Regions from separate parts of the Pseudonocardia sp. Ae505_Ps2 genome, predicted to be linked through region 4. Evidence: predicted binding sites of a transcription regulator. Region 4 holds the regulator's gene; each other region holds the start of a gene.
The links. Region 4 encodes LexA, which represses DNA repair genes until DNA is damaged. Its sites were predicted from a motif close to CGAACACGTGTTCG; they were not measured.
Positions count from the first base shown of each region.

Region 1 (4,338 bases), 350 kb from region 4:
GCTGCACGACCTCGACCGGGCGCGTACCGGACAGGAACGTCGAGACCTCGTCGACCGGGCGCACGGTCGCCGAGAGCCCGATCCGCTGCGGGGTGGCCTCGGTGATCTCCTCGAGCCGTTCCAGCGACACCGCCAGGTGCGCCCCCCGCTTCGTGCCGGCGACGGCGTGCACCTCGTCGAGGATCACGGTCGTCACCCCGCGCAGCGACTCCCGCGCGGCCGAGGTGAGCAGGAGGAACAGCGACTCCGGAGTGGTCACCAGCACGTCCGGCGGGGTGCGCTGGAACTGGCGCCGCTCGTCGGCCGGGGTGTCGCCGGTGCGCATCCCGACGGTGATGTCCGGCACCGGCTCGTCGAGCCGCTGCGCGGCCTGGCGGATGCCGGTCAGCGGCGAGCGGAGGTTGCGCTGCACGTCGACGGCGAGGGCCTTGAGCGGGGAGACGTAGAGGACCCGGCAGCGGTGCTTGCGTTCGGCGGGCGGTGGCGTCGCCGCGAGCCGGTCGAGCGCCCAGAGGAACGCGGCCAGGGTCTTGCCGGACCCGGTCGGCGCGACGACGAGGGCGTTGCGCCCGGCCTGTGCCGCGGACCAGGCGCCCTCCTGGGCCGCGGTGGGCGCGGCGAAGGCCCCCTCGAACCACTGGCGGGTGGCGGGGGAGAAGCCCTCGAGTGCGGTCACGCCGACCATCATGCGGGTGGGGTCCGACAGTCACCCGCCGAGCACCCGCCGAGCTCCCGTCGGACCGGGCGTGACCTGCGAGGTCAGCGGGCGGCGTCGGCCCTGGTACGGGGCCAGACCTCCGCGGCGTCCTCGGCCGGGAACTCCGCGACGACCGCCGCGACCGTCCAGACCATCGACGCCAGGAAGTCCACGCCCAGGGCGTCGACGTAGTGCGAGGTCTCGCGGGCGTCGGCCGGGTCGACGAGCGGGGCGATGGTGTAGCGCGCCCGGGCCGCGTAGCGCGGGCCCAGGTTCTGCCCGATCCAGGCCAGTGCCCGCTCGGAGCGGTCGTCGTGGTCGACCAGCGCGGCGCGGGCGGCGTCGTACCAGTCGGCCAGCACCAGGAAGGCCAGCGACCAGCCGGGCGGCGTGGTGTCCGGCGGCACGTCCCGGTCGACCGCGGTCAGCCGGCGCACGGCGAACCGGGCCGGATCGGGCCCCGGCGCGGCGAGCGTCTCGCGGACCGCCCCGGCCAGCACGTCGGACACCATGCGGTAGGCGTTCCGCAGCTCCGCGTCGTCCGCGCCCGCCGACCTGCGTGCGTTCGGGGTCGTCCCCGCCATGTCCACCGTCCTCCGCTCGTGTGGCCGGGCCGGAGCGTAACGCCCTGGCGCACGGCGGCCGTCGCACGGCAGCATCCGTCCGTGACCGCCGCACCCGACGCCGTCTCCCCGCCCCAGAACCCCGCGCAGCCCCGGCTGCTGACGGTTCTCGCGATGGTGCAGGTGCTCGGTGGACGTGGCGATGAACCTGGCCGGTGCCGCCGCCGGAATCGTGGCCGGGGTGCTCGTGACGGTGTCGTCCTACGCGCTGCTCGGCGCGGTGGCGGTCGTGGTGACGGTGCCGTTCCTGCTGGTGGCGGTGCGTTCGGCCGGTGCGGGACGCCCGGCGGCCGGCTGAGCGAGACCCTCAGCGACGGCGCTGGTGGAGCCACCAGCGCACCAGCACGACCAGTGCGGACAGCAGCGCGAGCAGGGACACGATCTGCCACGCCAGTGGCGAGCCGATGCCGGTCGTCGCGAGGACCTCGTCGGCGACGTCGACCGGGACGGTGGCGAGCAGTTCGGACATATCACCCAGGCTACCTGCTCCGGGGCGTCATCGGGCGGACGCCGCACGGAACGGGTGACCCGTCTACCCTCGCGGACGTGCGACTGAGCCACTTCCGGGAACTGATGGAGGGCGAGTTCGGGCCGGTGCGGGCGGCGTCGCTGTCCCGCGACCACGTCTTCTCCGAGCTCGGCGGCCGGACCGTCGAGCAGGCGATCGAGGCCGGCGTCGACCTGCGCCGGATCTGGCGCGCGGTGTGCGCGGCCTACGAGGTCCCACCCGCACGGCGGTAGCGGCGTTCCGGGCGGTCGTGCTGACCGCTCGGCTCCCGTGGGCGCCCGGTCGGCGTGTCGCGGTGTCGGATCGAACGCGTGTTCGTCTACGGTTCCGGCAGGGCTTGCGGTACCGGTCCTGCGGCGTGGTGTCGGACGAGTTGTCCACAGGCGCCGATCCGGGCCCGAAACTGTCAGGGGTACCCCATACCGTTGTGGTGTGCCTCCCCGAAAGACACCAGCAGGACCCGACCGTCGACCACCAGCGAGGAGTCAAGAGATGTCCGCTCCGGACCGCGGCAAGGCGCTCGAACTCGCCCTCGCCCAGATCGAGAAGAACCACGGCAAGGGATCGGTGATGCGCCTGGGCGACCAGGCCCGCGTCCCGATCAGTGCCATCTCCACGGGCTCCATCGCGCTCGACGTCGCGCTCGGCGTCGGGGGCATCCCGCGCGGCCGGGTCGTCGAGATCTACGGCCCGGAGTCCAGCGGTAAGACCACGGTCGCGCTGCACTGCGTGGCGAGCGCGCAGGCCGCGGGCGGTGTCGCCGCGTTCATCGACGCCGAGCACGCGCTCGACCCGGAGTACGCCAAGGCGCTCGGTGTCGACACCGACGACCTGCTGGTCTCCCAGCCGGACACCGGTGAGCAGGCGCTGGAGATCGCGGACATGCTGATCCGCTCCGGCGCGCTCGACATCATCGTCATCGACTCGGTGGCCGCGCTCGTGCCGCGTGCCGAGATCGAGGGCGAGATGGGTGACAGCCACGTCGGTCTGCAGGCCCGGCTGATGAGCCAGGCGCTGCGGAAGATCACCGGTGCCCTCAGCAACTCCGGCACCACGGCGATCTTCATCAACCAGCTGCGCGAGAAGATCGGCGTGATGTTCGGGTCCCCGGAGACCACGACCGGTGGTAAGGCGCTGAAGTTCTACGCGTCGGTCCGCATGGACATCCGCCGCATCGAGACGCTGAAGGACGGAACCGACATGGTCGGCAGCCGGACCAGGGTCAAGGTCGTGAAGAACAAGGTGGCCCCGCCGTTCAAGCAGGCGGAGTTCGACGTGCTCTACGGCGTCGGCATCTCCAAGGAGGGTTCGCTGATCGACGTGGGCGTCGAGCAGGGGATCATCCGCAAGTCCGGCGCCTGGTACACCTACGAGGGCGACCAGATGGGGCAGGGCAAGGAGAACGCCCGCAAGTTCCTCAAGGAGAACCCGGACGTCGCCGCCGAGGTCGAGAAGCGCATCAAGGAGAAGCTGGGGATCGGCGCGGTCGTCGACGCCGAGGAGACCAGCCCGGTCGAGCCCCTCCCGGCCCCGGTCGACTTCTGAGCGTGACCGGCGACCACGACGGGTCCGGAGGCACGTCCGGACGGGACGGTGCGGAGCCGACCGGGCCCCGCACCGTCCCGCTCGACGACCTGTTCGGCGTGACCCCGTCGGGTGCCGACGCACCGGATCCGCCTGCGATCCGGACCGTCGATCCGACCGGCGACGAGCCGGGGGAGCCCGCTGCGGAGCCCTCGTCCGTCCCCGGGTGGGACACGAGTCCGCACCAGGTCTCCTTCGCGACGCTCAGCGGCACCGACGGGTCCCCCCCGACGATCACCGACCCGTCGGCGGCCCGGCCGACGGATCCGGCGGCCGACGCTGCGACGGACGGGGTGGCGGAGCCCGCCCCGGTCCGCAGGCTGACCTTCGACGACCCCGCCCCCGGCCCCGCTGCGGGCAGCGGCACGGACGGTGGTGGCGACGGATCCGGCGCGCCCCGCGTGGTCTCGTTCGAGGAGCTCTCGGGACGGGGCACACACCGCGGCGGAGCCCGCCGCGACCGTGCGACCCCCCGCCGGCGCCCGACCACCGCAGCGGCCGTGACCGGTGCGGGTACCGCGGCGGCCACGACCACTCCGCACGCCGCGGCCGACCTGTCCCGGAGCACCGGACCTGCTGGGCCGGGCACCGAAGCGACGGGCACCGAGAAGACGGGCGCCGCCTCCCGTGGCCGTCGTCGCGGCGAGGGTCGTGGCCGGGGGAGCCGCCGGAGCGAGGAGCGCACCCCGCGCGTCGAGACACCGCAGGAGCAGGAGAGCCGCGCCCGCGACATCTGCCTGCGCCTGCTCACCGACCGCGCCCGCACGGTCAAGGAACTCGGCGACGCGCTGCGCCGCAAGGAGATCCCCGACGAGGTCGCGCACCGCGTCCTCGAGCGGTTCGACGAGGTCGGCCTCGTCGACGACCAGGCCTTCGCCGAACAGTGGGTCCGGTCCCGGCACCGTCACCGCGGCCTCGGCAAGCGG
Region 1 is NZ_MCIP01000001.1:5,447,457-5,451,794, reverse strand. Features, by position in the region: gene Ae505Ps2_RS25360 (ATP-dependent helicase) at 1-688, opposite strand, end outside; gene Ae505Ps2_RS25355 (hypothetical protein) at 760-1,281, opposite strand; gene Ae505Ps2_RS32175 (hypothetical protein) at 1,451-1,618, shown strand; gene Ae505Ps2_RS32170 (hypothetical protein) at 1,628-1,789, opposite strand; gene Ae505Ps2_RS25350 (DUF3046 domain-containing protein) at 1,867-2,061, shown strand; gene recA (recombinase RecA) at 2,321-3,373, shown strand; gene Ae505Ps2_RS34320 (RecX family transcriptional regulator) at 3,376-4,338, shown strand, end outside.
Region 1: recA (recombinase RecA) is a predicted target of LexA. The motif match lies at 2,133-2,146, and genes of this name have one in related genera.

Region 2 (4,338 bases), 750 kb from region 4:
CCGAGCACCGCGCACGACGTCCGCGCGGTGAACCCGTGGGTCAGGTACAGCACCACGAACATGATCAGGCAGGCGCCGGTGACCGCGACCGCGAGCGGGGAGCCACCGGACAGGATCGCCGGCAGCACGAACCACAGCAGGATCACGAAGCTCAGCGCCAGGCTGACCAGCGCCGCGAACCCGCGCAGCCGTCCCAGCACGACGACGGCCAGGGCGAACGCCGCCGCCAGCCACCCCAGCGGGGCGCCGCGCTGGAAGTCGACGAGCTGGTAGGAGCCCGCGTCGTCGGGGTTGGCGCCCGACCACGACAGGGTGACCGGGTCGCCCACCGCGAACCGCGGTGTCGACGGCTCGTTCGGCACCAGCTGCACCAGGTCCCGTCCGGCACGGGGCCCGTCGGACAGCGCGACCGTCACCCCGGTGCAGCGACGGTCCCCGGCGCCGGGGGAGCAGTCCGCGACCTGCACCGTGGTGACGGTGCCGTGCACCTGCTGGGTGGGCGGGATCTCCGGGACCGGGGTCGCCCCCGGCCACAGCAGGGCCACCCCGGCGAGCGTCGCGAGCACGCACGGCACGAGCAGCGCGACGAGCAGCCGCCGCACCCGTCGTCCGGCCGGGGACGCGGCGCCGTGCCCGTGGCCGTGGCCGTGTCCCTGCTCGTGTCCCTGGCCGTGTGCCGCGCTGGGTCCCTCTCGGTGTCCCGCGCTGTGTCCGTCTCGGTGTCCTTCCCCGAGTCCCGCGCCGTGGTCGTGCCCGGTGGCGGGCGGTGCCGGCGCGCCGGTCGTGGTGCCGGGCCCCGCCGCGCCGGGGCAGTCGCCCCAGCCGCCCGGGTGCCCGGCGCGGGGGATCGGACCGGTCTCGGCGCTGTCGTCGGTGCTGTTGTCGGTGCCGCCGGTGGGGCCCGGCGCGGCACGTCCTGCCGGTGCGGGGGAGGCGCCGTTCTCCTCGCGGGACGGACGGCGCGGGGCGGGTGGCCGGGTGCCCGGTGTCCGCCGGGCCCGGTGCTGCGCCGGTTCTGCCGGGAACAGGTGCCCGCCGGAGGCGCCCGGTGCCCGGTCCTCGGCGCGCCGCCGTCCCCCCGTCCGCGGAGCGGTGGGCCGGCCGCCGTCCGTCCGCGGAGCGCTGGGCCGGCCGCCGTCGGGGGCGGACGGGTCGCGCGGGACGGGCGGGGGCGGGGGCACCTCCGCATCCTTGCAAACGATCTTCGGCCTGCGGGGTGCCGTTCGCCCGGACGCGACCGCCCGGCGACGACCGGTTGTCCGTCGTTCGAACTTGTGTTCGACTGGAGCGGTGCGATGGGACGGACAGCAGGTCGGGGCGGACGGGGTCGGACACGCGACGGCGCTGCCGGGGATGCGGGGGTTGCTGCACTCGGTGCGCACCCCCGGGTTCGCGGACACGGTGTTCCACGAGGTCGAGGCGCGCTCGGTGCTCAACCGGGTGCCGTCGTCGTCGCCGGTGCCGTTCGGGTGGACGGTCAACCCCTACCGCGGCTGCTCGCACGCCTGCACCTACTGCCTCGTCCCGGACACCCCGGTGCTCACCGCCGACGGCCGGTCCCGGCCCATCGGGGAGCTGCGCCCGGGTGACGAGGTGGTCGGCACCCTCGCCGACGGCGGCGGGCGGCGCCGGTTCGTCCGCACCCCGGTGCTCGCGCGCTGGTCGACCCGGCGCCGGGCGCAGGAGGTGACCCTCGACGACGGCACTGTGCTCGTCACCTCCGCCGAACACCGTTTCCTCACCACCACCGGCTGGGCACACGTGCGCCCGGGGCGCTGCCGTTCCTCGGCGGACCGGCCGCACCTGACACCGGGGACGGCACTGGTCGGGCCCGGTGCGGCCGCGGTCCCGGGCGGGCCCCGGCCCGAGGGGTACGCCGAGGGCTGGCTCTGCGGGCTGGTCCGGGCCGACGCGGTGCGCGGGCGGGTGCGGGCCGAGCCGTTCCCGACCGGCTGGGTGGAGCTGGAGGCGCTCGCCCGCGCCCACCACCTGCTGACCGCGCGGCCGGTGCCCGTGGCCGCCGGGATGCTCGCGGCGCCCGCACCGTCGCCGACGGCCTGGCCGCACCGGCCCGCCCGTGGCTGGTCGGCCGGCTTCGTCGGCGGGATCGTCGACGCCTGCGGTGAGGTCTCCGCCGGGGTGTTGCGGATCGTGCCCGGCGAGGAGACGCTCGCCCGCGCCTGCGTCGACGCGCTGCGGCGGCTCGGGTTCCGGGTGGCCTCGGAGCCGTCGGCCCGGCCCGGGGTGCGGGCGCTGCGGGTGCTGGGCGGGGTCGCCGAGCAGCTGCGGCTGGTCGCGGTGACCGACCCGGCCGTGGCCCGGATGCGTGACGTCGGCGGAGCCCGCGTCGAGGAGCCGCCCGGGGGAGCGCCGCGGGTGGTGTCGATCCGCGACACCGGCACCCTGCGTCCGATGGTCGACATCACCACCGGCACCGGTGACTTCGTCGCCGCCGGGGTGGTCAGCCACAACTGCTTCGCCCGCAACACCCACACCTACCTGGACCTGGACGCCGGCGCGGACTTCGACTCCCAGATCGTGGTCAAGGTGAACGTCGCCCGGGTGCTGGAGCGGGAGCTGGCCCGGCCGTCGTGGCGGCGCGAGCACGTCGCGATGGGCACCAACACCGACCCCTACCAACGGGCGGAGGGCCGCTACCGGCTGATGCCGGGGGTGATCGGCGCACTGGCCCGCTCCGGCACGCCGTTCTCCGTCCTGACCAAGGGCACCGTGCTGGGCCGGGACCTGCCGCAGCTCGCGGCCGCGAACGCCGATGTGCGCGTCGGCACCGGGGTGTCGATCGCGCTGCTGGACCGGGAGCTGCAGTCGCACCTGGAGCCGGGCACGCCGAGCCCGCGGGCCCGGCTCGACCTCGTCCGCCGGATCACCGACGCGGGCCTGCCCTGCGGGGTCATGGTGGCCCCGGTGCTGCCGTGGCTGACCGACTCCACCGAGGCCCTCGACGCACTGCTGGGCGAGATCGCCGCCGCCGGGGCGAGCCGGGCCACGGTCCTCGCGCTGCACCTGCGCCCCGGGACCCGGGAGTGGTTCCTGGCCTGGCTGGGGCGGACCCACCCCGCGCTGCTGCCGCGCTACGCGCGGCTCTACCGCGGCGGGGCCTACGCCACACCGGACTACCGCAGGGCCCTGGCCCGGCGGGTCTCCCCGCTGCTGGCCCGGCACGGCCTGGACCGGCCCGAACCGAACCCGCGGGACCCGGGGTGGACCCGGCAGCCGGTCGCGCCGGTGCGGCCACCGGACCCGGACGCGGGGCAGCTGAGCCTGCTGTGAGGCGGCGCCGGAAACCTGGTGGCAGGCGGCCCGGGTGGTGCCGATAGCCTTGACCGCCGTGATGCGAACCCACCCCGTCGGCACCCTGCGTGCCGAGAACGCCGGCCAGACCGTGACCCTCGCCGGATGGGTGGCCCGCCGCCGCGATCACGGTGGCGTGATCTTCATCGACCTGCGGGACCGCTCCGGATCGGCCCAGGTGGTGTTCCGCGAGGGCGAGATGGCCGAGCGGGCGCACCGGCTGCGCTCCGAGTTCTGCATCCAGGTCGTCGGCGAGGTCGTCCGCCGGCCCGCGGGCAACGAGAACGCCGACCTGCCGACCGGCGACATCGAGGTCACGGTCACCGGGCTGACCGTGCTGTCGGAGTCCGCGCCGCTGCCGTTCCCGATCGACGAGCACACCGGCGTCGGCGAGGAGATCCGGCTCTCCCACCGCTACCTCGACCTGCGCCGTCCCGGGCCGGCCGCGGCCATGAAGCTGCGCAGCGACGTGAACAAGGCCGCCCGCGACGTGCTCGCCGCCGAGGACTTCATCGAGGTCGAGACGCCGACCCTGACCCGGTCGACCCCGGAGGGCGCGCGCGACTTCGTCGTCCCGGCCCGGCTGCGCCCCGGCTCCTGGTACGCGCTGCCGCAGAGCCCGCAGCTGTTCAAGCAGCTGCTGATGGTCGGCGGGCTGGAGCGGTACTACCAGATCGCGCGCTGCTACCGCGACGAGGACTTCCGCGCCGACCGGCAGCCGGAGTTCACCCAGCTCGACATCGAGATGAGCTTCGTCGAGCAGGACGACGTCATCGCGCTGGCCGAGAAGGTGCTGGTCGCGCTGTGGAAGCTCGTCGGCTACGACGTGCCCACCCCGATCCGCCGGATGCCCTACGCCGAGGCGATGGCCCGCTACGGCTCGGACAAGCCCGACCTGCGGTTCGACATCGAGCTCACCGAGCTCACGTCGTACTTCGCGGGCACCGGGTTCCGGGTCTTCCAGAACCCCTACGTCGGCGCCGTCGTCATGCTGGGCGGGGCGTCGCAGCCCCGCAAGGCGCTCGA
Region 2 is NZ_MCIP01000001.1:5,050,243-5,054,580, reverse strand. Features, by position in the region: gene Ae505Ps2_RS23655 (YibE/F family protein) at 1-1,181, opposite strand, end outside; gene Ae505Ps2_RS23650 (intein-containing Rv2578c family radical SAM protein) at 1,291-3,291, shown strand; gene aspS (aspartate--tRNA ligase) at 3,350-4,338, shown strand, end outside.
Region 2: Ae505Ps2_RS23650 (intein-containing Rv2578c family radical SAM protein) is a predicted target of LexA. The motif match lies at 1,268-1,281, and genes of this name have one in related genera.

Region 3 (4,338 bases), 2.6 Mb from region 4:
CGATGATGATCCTGATGGACCCGCCGGACCACACCCGGCTGCGCAAGCTCGTCGGCCGCTCGTTCACCGTGCGGCGGATGAACGACCTGCAGCCCAGGGTCGAGGAGATCACCCAGGAGCTGCTCGACGCGCTGCCTGCCGAGGGCCCCGTCGACCTCATGCGCCAGTACGCGTTCCTCGTCCCGGTGCTGGTCATCTGCGAGCTGCTGGGCGTGCCCGCCGAGGACCGCGACAAGTTCTCCGCGTGGTCGTCGGTGCTGGTCGACGACTCCCCGCAGGAGGAGAAGTTCGCCGCGATGGGCAGCCTGAACGGCTACCTCGCCGAGCTGATCGAGCGCAAGCGCACCGAGCCCGACGACGCCCTGCTCTCCGGCCTGCTCGCCGTCAGCGACGCCGACGGCGACCGGCTGTCCTCCGAGGAGCTCGTCGCGATGGCGACCCTGTTGCTCATCGCCGGGCACGAGACCACGGTCAACCTGATCGGCAACGGCGTGCTCGCCCTGCTGACCCACCCCGAGCAGCACGCCCGGCTGAAGGCCGACCCGTCGCTGATCAACTCGGCGGTGGAGGAGTTCCTGCGCTTCGAGTCCCCGGTCTCCAACGCCCCGATGCGCTTCGCCAGCGAGGACGTCGAGTACTCCGGGGTGACCATCCCCGCCGGATCGACCGTGATGCTGGGGCTCGCCGCGGCGAACCGGGACCCGGAGTGGCTGGCGGACCCGGATCGCCTCGACATCACCCGGGACTCCTCGTCCGGGGTGTTCTTCGGGCACGGCATCCACTTCTGCCTGGGCGCGCAGCTGGCCCGCACCGAGGGGCGGGTGGCGATCGGCAAGCTCATCGCGCAGCGACCGGACCTGGCGCTGGCCGTCGACCCCTCGGAGCTCGTCTACCGCGAGTCGACGCTGGTCCGGGGCCTGTCCCGGCTGCCGGTCACGCCGGGCGCGCCCGCCTGAGGGCCGCGCCGCCGCCGGACGCGACCGAGGGGGCGCGCCCGGCGGGGCCGGCGTGGACCCGGCGGGGCGGCCGTCGGTGCAGCGGGTCGGGGTCAGCGCAGCGGAGCGCCGGTCTTCTCCCGGACCTCGTCGGCGGTGACGCCGGGCGCGGTCTCGACCAGTGCGAGCCCGTCCGGCGTCACGTCGATCACGGCCAGGTCGGTGACGATCTTCGTGACGCAGCCGAGGCCGGTGATCGGCAGCGAGCACCGCTCCACGATCTTGGGGGACCCGTCCTTGGAGACGTGGTCCATCATCACGATCACCGAGCGCGCGCCGTGGACGAGGTCCATCGCGCCGCCCATCCCCTTGATCATCTTGCCGGGGATCGCCCAGTTCGCGAGATCGCCGTTCGCGGCGACCTCCATCCCGCCCAGGACGGCCACGTCGAGCTTCCCGGCCCGGATCTGGCCGAAGCTCTCGGCGGAGCCGAAGAAGGCGGCACCGGCGGCGACGGTGACGGTCTCCTTGCCGGCGTTGATGAGGTCGGGGTCGACCTCGTCGTCGGTGGGGTAGGGGCCGACGCCGAGGATCCCGTTCTCCGAGTGCAGCACGACCGTCCGGCCCTCGGGGATGTGCCCGGGGACCAGGGTCGGCATGCCGATGCCGAGGTTGACGTACGCGCCGTCGGGCAGCTCCGCCGCGACCCGGGCGGCCATCTCGTCACGGTTGAGGGCCATGGTCAACGCACCGTCCTGAACTCGACCGGCTTCTCGACGTCGGGGACGTGCAGCACGCGGTGCACGTGGATGCCGGGGGTGTGGACCTCGTCGGGGTCGATCTCCCCGGGCTCGACCAGGTGCTCGACCTGGGCGATCGTCGTCCGCCCGGCCGCGGCGCAGTCCGGGTTGAAGTTGCGCGCCGCGCGCCGGAACACCAGGTTGCCGTGCCGGTCGCCCTTCCAGGCGTGGACCAGCGCGAAGTCCGGGGTGAGGGCACGCTCGAGGACGTAGGTCACGCCGTCGAACTCGCGGGTCTCCTTCGCCGGGGACTCGACGGCGACCGAGCCGTCGGCCGCGTAGCGCCAGGGCAGCCCGCCCTCGGCGACCAGCGTGCCGACCCCGGCCGGGGTGTAGAACGCCGGGATGCCCGCGCCGCCGGCCCGCAGTCGCTCGGCGAGGGTGCCCTGCGGGGTCAGCTCCAGCTCCAGCTCGCCGGCGAGGTACTGGCGGGCGAACTCCTTGTTGTTGCCGACGTAGGAGCCGATCGTGCGCCGGATGCGCCCGGCGGCGAGCAGGGTGCCCAGGCCGAAGCCGTCGACGCCCAGGTTGTTCGAGATCGTCTCCAGGTCCGTCGCGCCCTGTTCCAGCAGCGCCGCGATCAGCACCGTCGGAACCCCGGACATGCCGAACCCGCCGACCGCGAGCGACGCCCCGTCGCCGATGTCGGCGACCGCCTCCGCGGCGGATGCCACCACCTTGTCCATCACTCACCTCCGTCGCCGACGACGGTACGCGGCGTACGACAGACGCACAAGTGTTCGCTCTGCGAACACTGCCGGAGTGGCGTCCACGCGCCGAGATGCAGCTCAGCGGGGCCCGAGGGTGCCCCGTACCCCGCTGAGCTGCATCTCGACGACCGCCGCCGTCGCGGCGCACCGTCGGTCGGGCGGGCGCGGCGCGGGTCAGGCCGGGGCGGGGGCGGTGTGCGGGTCGCCGACGGCGATCTCCCCGCCCGCGGCGACCTCGGCGTACACGCCCGCGCACGCCCAGACCCCGCCGATCTGCGGGATCTCGATGCGGTTGTGCTTCGCGATCGTGCGCAGGGTGTCCGGGTCGTCGGGCAGGTCGCCCTGGGGGAGCGTCGTCATGACGCACCGCATGGTGGCGAAGGAGAAGGAGACCCGGACCTCCTCGCCGATCGTCGACGTGCTGCCCGGCCAGTCGTTCTCGACGAAGCCGTGGCCGCCGTCGGGGGATGAGTCGGCGCGGAGCACGATGTTCGGCCGGTAGCGCAGCGCGTCGAAGGTCGCCTCCGGCGCGAGCTCGCGGAGCCGGTCGAGGGTGGACTCGGTGAGCACGTGCAGCGACGACAGGTCGAAGAACGTGCCCGGCGCCCCGAACGCGGAGATGTCGAACCGGCTGATGGCCTCGCCGGAGTCCTCGTGCCGGGTCGTCGTGGCGTCGATGAGCGCGCGCGGGGCGAGCTGCTGCGGGGTGAGGCCCTCGATGTCGGGCCACAGCTCCTCGAAGTGGCTGCCCTCCGGCGGGACCGAGACCAGCGACACGTCCCGCCCGAGCGCGGCCGACAGCGCGGTGTCCAGGCCCTCGTCGTCGCTGCGCAGGACCGAGCCGTCCGGGAAGGTGATCTCGACCGGCGGCAGCGGCTCCCCGGGCACCGGCTCGGCGACGAACCGGGCCGCGAAGCCGAGCAGTCCGAGCCAGCGCCTGGGCACCTTGGCGCTGGCGATGCTCCCGGTCTCGGTGTCGAGCACCGCATAGGCGCGGTCGCCCAGCAACCCCCGCCCGCTGACGGTGGCCCGGGTCAGGGACTCACCGAGCATGGACTTGACCGGGTACCGGTACAGCGCGACGACCGTCATGTCCGGTGTATATCGGCCCGTCCGCGTCCCCGGCACGGGTCGGACGGAGGGGGCTGCCCGGCCGGGTCTCAGCTGAGGGACTGCCGGGGGAGGGTCGCCGCGGATGCGCCGTCCCGCCCTGTCGGACCACCCGTTCGGCTCAGCAGGGCGACCCGGAGCTCGTCCGCGGAGTCGTAGACGGTGTCCGCGCCCGCCGCGACCAGCTCACCGGGCTCGGCGTAGCCCCAGCCCGCGCCGACGCAGCGCAGGCCGTGCTCGGCGGCGCCCTCGACGTCGTGCAGCCGGTCGCCGACCATCAACGGCTCGTCGGCACCGGACGGGTGCCCGAGCCGGCGCAGGGCCTCGGCGACCACGGCGCCCTTGGTCGGCCGGTCCGCGGTGCGCGTGTCGCCGACGATCTCGGTGAACAGGTCGGTCCAGCCGTGGTGGGCGATGATCCGCCGGGCCGGCGGCTCGGCCTTGCTGGTGGCCAGGGCCATCGTCACGCCGGCCGCGGACAGCGCGCGCAGCAGCTCCTCGACGCCGGGGTACGGAGTGCAGTCCAGGCAGCCGTCCTCGTCGCCGTAGATCCGCCGGTACACCGGCAGCACCGCGGCGGTGCCCTCCTCGCCGAGGATCGGGGGCAGGCTGCGGTACAGCGGCGGGCCGAGCAGGTGGGTGCCGAGCGCGGACTCGGGGACGTCCAGGCCCACCTCGTCGATGGCGCGGCGCATCGAGCCGAGGATGCCGGGGGCGGAGTCGACGAGGGTGCCGTCGAGGTCGAGCAGGATGTGGGTCAACACGTCGGGCCATTCTGCCTGC
Region 3 is NZ_MCIP01000001.1:3,235,405-3,239,742, forward strand. Features, by position in the region: gene Ae505Ps2_RS15480 (cytochrome P450) at 1-956, shown strand, start outside; gene Ae505Ps2_RS15485 (3-oxoacid CoA-transferase subunit B) at 1,049-1,675, opposite strand; gene Ae505Ps2_RS15490 (CoA transferase subunit A) at 1,678-2,421, opposite strand; gene Ae505Ps2_RS15495 (MOSC N-terminal beta barrel domain-containing protein) at 2,620-3,537, opposite strand; gene Ae505Ps2_RS15500 (HAD hydrolase-like protein) at 3,606-4,338, opposite strand, start outside.
Region 3: Ae505Ps2_RS15490 (CoA transferase subunit A) is a predicted target of LexA. The motif match lies at 2,465-2,478, and genes of this name have one in related genera.

Region 4 (4,338 bases):
GCCGGGACCAGGCAACGCCGGTCCAGCGGACGGACCGTGCGCGGCGCCGGCACGGCCACCGACCGCGGACCGGACGGCGCCGCGACCCGGGCGGGCCGCACCAGGGTCGCCGTGGAGCCCGGCGCCGAGGTGGTGCAGCGGGGCGTCCGGACCGCGACGTTCGGACCACCGGTGACGCCACGCGGGACCGCCGGACCGACCGGTGCCGCGGTCCGGGCCGCACGCCCGTGAGCCGTCGGACCGTGAGCCGTCGGACCAGGCGCCGTCGGACCGGACGTCGGAACACCGGGCGCCGAGACACCAGGCACCGGGACACCAGGTACCGGGACACCAGGCACCGGGACACCAGGCACCGGGACACCAGGCACCGGGACACCAGGCACCGAGACACCGGCTGCCGAGACACCGGACGCCGTGGCGCGCCCGGAACGGGCGGCGGGGTGCCGCGCGACCGACTCGGTCAGTGCGCGCTCCCGTGCACCGTGGGCGGCCCACCGGTGCGCGGCGCGCGCGACGGCCGACGAGCCGGCACCGGCCGGACCGGCCACACCCTCCGCCGCCCGCACCCGCTCCCGGGCGGCGCGCCGGGCGCGCGAGGTGGGGGTGCCGGGCGCGGGGGCACCGGTCAGGCAGCCGACCGCGCCGTGGTCGCGGATCCGCTCGTCGAGCTCTCGCATGGTTCCTCCTGCCGTCGGACCGCCCGTCCCCCGGGCGGTCTCGTCTCCCCCGCTCCCGACCGGCCCTTCCCCGAGCCCGGTCGAACGGGCGTACGAGCGGTGTAGCACCCGACACCGACAACAACCGCGTCTCCGCAGGTCACCGCACGTGCCGGAGACGCTCTCAGCGTGGCGCGCCGACCGCGGGCGGCACGGCCGGGCCGTGGGCGGCGACGTCGGCGACCACCCCGAGCGCGACGACCGCGGCCGCCGAGGCCAGCAGGACACCCACCGCCGCCACCACGCGGCGCACGGGACCCGGCGTCGGCACGGGCCGCACCGCGCCGGCCGCGGTGCCGACCGGAGCCCGTCCGATGACCGTCATACCCCCGATGACCGCTGCGTCCACGATCGCCACCCCCACTGCCGTTCCCGCTGCCGGTCGCCCCGCGCGGCCGGACGGCGACGCGGACGGCATCCGATCGAACCAGACCGATCGAACCGGTGTTCGATCGAACGCCTGTGCGATGTTCTACCACCACGGCCCGACGGAATCCACGACACGCCCCGGGCGACTTCGAACGCATGTTTGGCGAACGGGCCCGCGACGGCTAGGGTCGTCGCCGTAAGTACCCCGAGGAGGCGAATGCGATGGCAGCGGACGACACCGGACACGGTGGTCCCGGCGTGACCGGCACCGCCGCGGACCGGGGATCCGCGACGGTCCGGGAGTTCCCCGACCCCGCGACCGACACCCGCGGCCTGACCCCGCGGCAGAAGAAGGTCCTGGCCGTCATCCGGGACTGGGTGGACCGGTACGGCTACCCGCCCAGCGTCCGCGAGATCGGTGACGCGGTAGGCCTCACGTCCACCTCGTCGGTGCACCACCAGCTCCGGACCCTGGAGCGCAAGGGCTTCCTCCGGCGCGACCCGAACCGCACCCGCGCGGTCGACGTCCGCAGCCCGGAGCAGATCGCCGGCACCGACGGGTCGGACTCCGACGCCGACACCGCCGAGCTGCGTTCCGCGCGGCCGGCGCCGGCGTTCGTGCCGCTCATCGGCGACATCGCCGCCGGTGGCCCGATCCTGGCCGAGCAGGCCGTGCAGAACGTGTTCCCGCTGCCGCGCGAGATCGTCGGCGAGGGCACGCTGTTCCTGCTCAACGTCAAGGGTGACTCGATGGTCGACGCCGCGATCACCGACGGCGACTGGGTCGTCGTGCGTCAGCAGCCGGTGGCCGAGCAGTGCGAGATCGTGGCCGCGATGATCGACGGCGAGGCGACGGTGAAGACGTTCCGCCGCAAGGACGGGCACATCTGGCTGATGCCGGCGAACGACGCCTACGACCCGATCCCGGGTGACGACGCGTCGATCCTCGGCCGCGTCGTGGCGGTCCTGCGCCGCCTCTGACCTCCTCGGCGGCGCCCGGTTCCCGCGGTCAGCGGGACCGGCGGCGCCGTCCGTGCAGGGACATCGCGACGGCACCGGTCACCAGCAGCACCGCGAGCACCGCCGCCCCGCCCGCGGCGGGCAGCCACGACGGGTACGTGCGGTACTCCGGCACCTCGGCGGGCTGGGCCACGACCGGTGCCCGTGGGCCGGTCGCCGCGGGCACCGCGCCCGGGACGACGGTGATCGCCGCCGCGGTCGGGCCCCGGGCCTCGCTGCCGGAGTGCAATGCACCCCGGCCGTCCGGGGCGATCGCCTCGCCCTGGGCCTCGTCCGGCAACGGCACCGGCAGTGGTGCCCCGCCCAGCGCCGCGACCAGCACGTCGGCCGTCGCCGGTCCGCCGACGGGCAGCGGGAACACCCACGCGTCGGTGTAGGTCCGCAGCACGGCGGCGCGTCCGCCGTCGGCCCCGGTCGGTGAGACCCCGCCGCCGGTGATCGTGCGGGATCCGGCAGCCCCGAGCGGCCCGCCACCGGTGCCCGACCAGGGCAGCACGACCTGTGCCACCCGACGCAGCGGGACCGGGCCCCCGCCCTCGCGCAGCGGTGCGTCGGGTCGGTACACCCCGGCGGCCCCGGTGGTCTTGTCCACCAGCAGGGGCACGCCGTCGTCGCCGACCAGCAGCGCCTCGACGTCGCGCGGACCGTCCGGATAGTCCAGGTCGTACACGCGTGGCGGCCCGGCCGGGGGCAGCACGACGAGCCGGACCGAGCCACGCTGTGCCCCGTTGTCACCGGTGTCGGCGAGCCAGAGATCCCCGCCCGGCCCGAGCCCGAGGTCCTCGACGTCGGTGACCGGGACGTCGGCCTGCCGGGTTCCGGTGACTGCGCAGCCGGACGGGTCCAGGGTGAACGTCCGCGCGGTCCCCCCGCCGTCGACGATCGCGTGGTACCGCTGCGGGGCTCCGCCGGGCGGGCCCTGCGCGACCAGCCCGGACAGCTCCGCCAGCCGCGGATCGTCGACGGTGCAGACCGGGTGCGCCCCGGGCGGCGGCGCGGCCGCACCCGTGAGCGCACCGGCCAGGCAGAGGACAGTGGTCAGGCAGACGACAATGGTCAGGCGGCGGGCCACGACCCCCGGACGCGGCCGCCCACCCGGCCGCCCATTCAGTGGCCCGCTGCCGTCGCCGGCAGGTCGGCGCCGGTCCCGATCGGGACGGCAGAGCCCGCCACCGCGAACGGCAGCACCGCGGTGCCCAGCTCCGGCTTCACCCGCGCCCGGATCCGGGTGCCGTCGGCGGTGTGGGACTCGGCGAGGATCTCGCCGTCGTCGTGCAGCCGCGCGACCAGCGCACCCTCGGTGTAGGGCAGCAGGAGGTCGACCTCGTAGTCCGGGCGCGGCAGGCGCTCGGCGATGTGCTCGCGGAGCCGGTCGATCCCGGTGCCGCTGTGTGCCGAGACGAACACGGCGTCCGGCTGGGCGTGCCGCAGCCGGGCCAGCGCGAGGTCACCGGCCGCGTCGATCTTGTTGATCACGAGCAGCTCGGGGGGCATCGTGTCGCCCGCGGCCTCCCCCACCTCGACGAGCACCTGACGGACCGCGGCGATCTGGTCGTCGGGCAGCGGGTCGGACCCGTCGACGACGTGCACCAGCAGGTCGGCCCGGGCGGCCTCCTCCAGCGTGGAGCGGAACGCCTCGACGAGCTGGTGCGGCAGGTGCCGCACGAACCCGACGGTGTCGGTGAGGGTGTAGTCGTGCCCGTCGGGCGTCTGTGCCTTGCGGGTGGTCGGGTCCAGCGTCGCGAACAACGCGTCCTGCACCAGAACCCCGGCGTCGGTGAGCTGGTTGAGCAGGCTCGACTTGCCCGCGTTGGTGTAGCCGACGATCGCGACCGAGGGGATCTCGTTGCGGCGACGGCTGCCGCGCTGGGTCTCGCGGACCTGGCGCATCGCACCGATCTCGCGGCGCAGCTTCGACATCCGCGCGCGGATGCGGCGCCGATCCAGCTCGATCTTCGTCTCACCGGGGCCACGGCCACCGATACCGACGCCGCCCGCGGCCCGGCCACCGACCTGCCGGGACAGCGCCTCACCCCAGCCGCGCAGCCGCGGCAGCAGGTAGGACAGCTGCGCGAGCTCGACCTGGGCCTTGCCGTCCCGGGAGCGGGCGTGCTGGGCGAAGATGTCGAGGATCAGCGCGGTCCGGTCGATGACCTTGACCTTGAGCCGCTCCTCCAGCTGACGGAGCTGGCCGGGTGACAGCTCGCCGTCGCAGATCACGGTGTCGGCGCCG
Region 4 is NZ_MCIP01000001.1:5,797,218-5,801,555, forward strand. Features, by position in the region: gene Ae505Ps2_RS32205 (hypothetical protein) at 1-677, opposite strand, end outside; gene Ae505Ps2_RS27010 (hypothetical protein) at 841-1,065, opposite strand; gene lexA (transcriptional repressor LexA) at 1,308-2,066, shown strand; gene Ae505Ps2_RS31465 (hypothetical protein) at 2,095-3,177, opposite strand; gene hflX (GTPase HflX) at 3,213-4,338, opposite strand, start outside.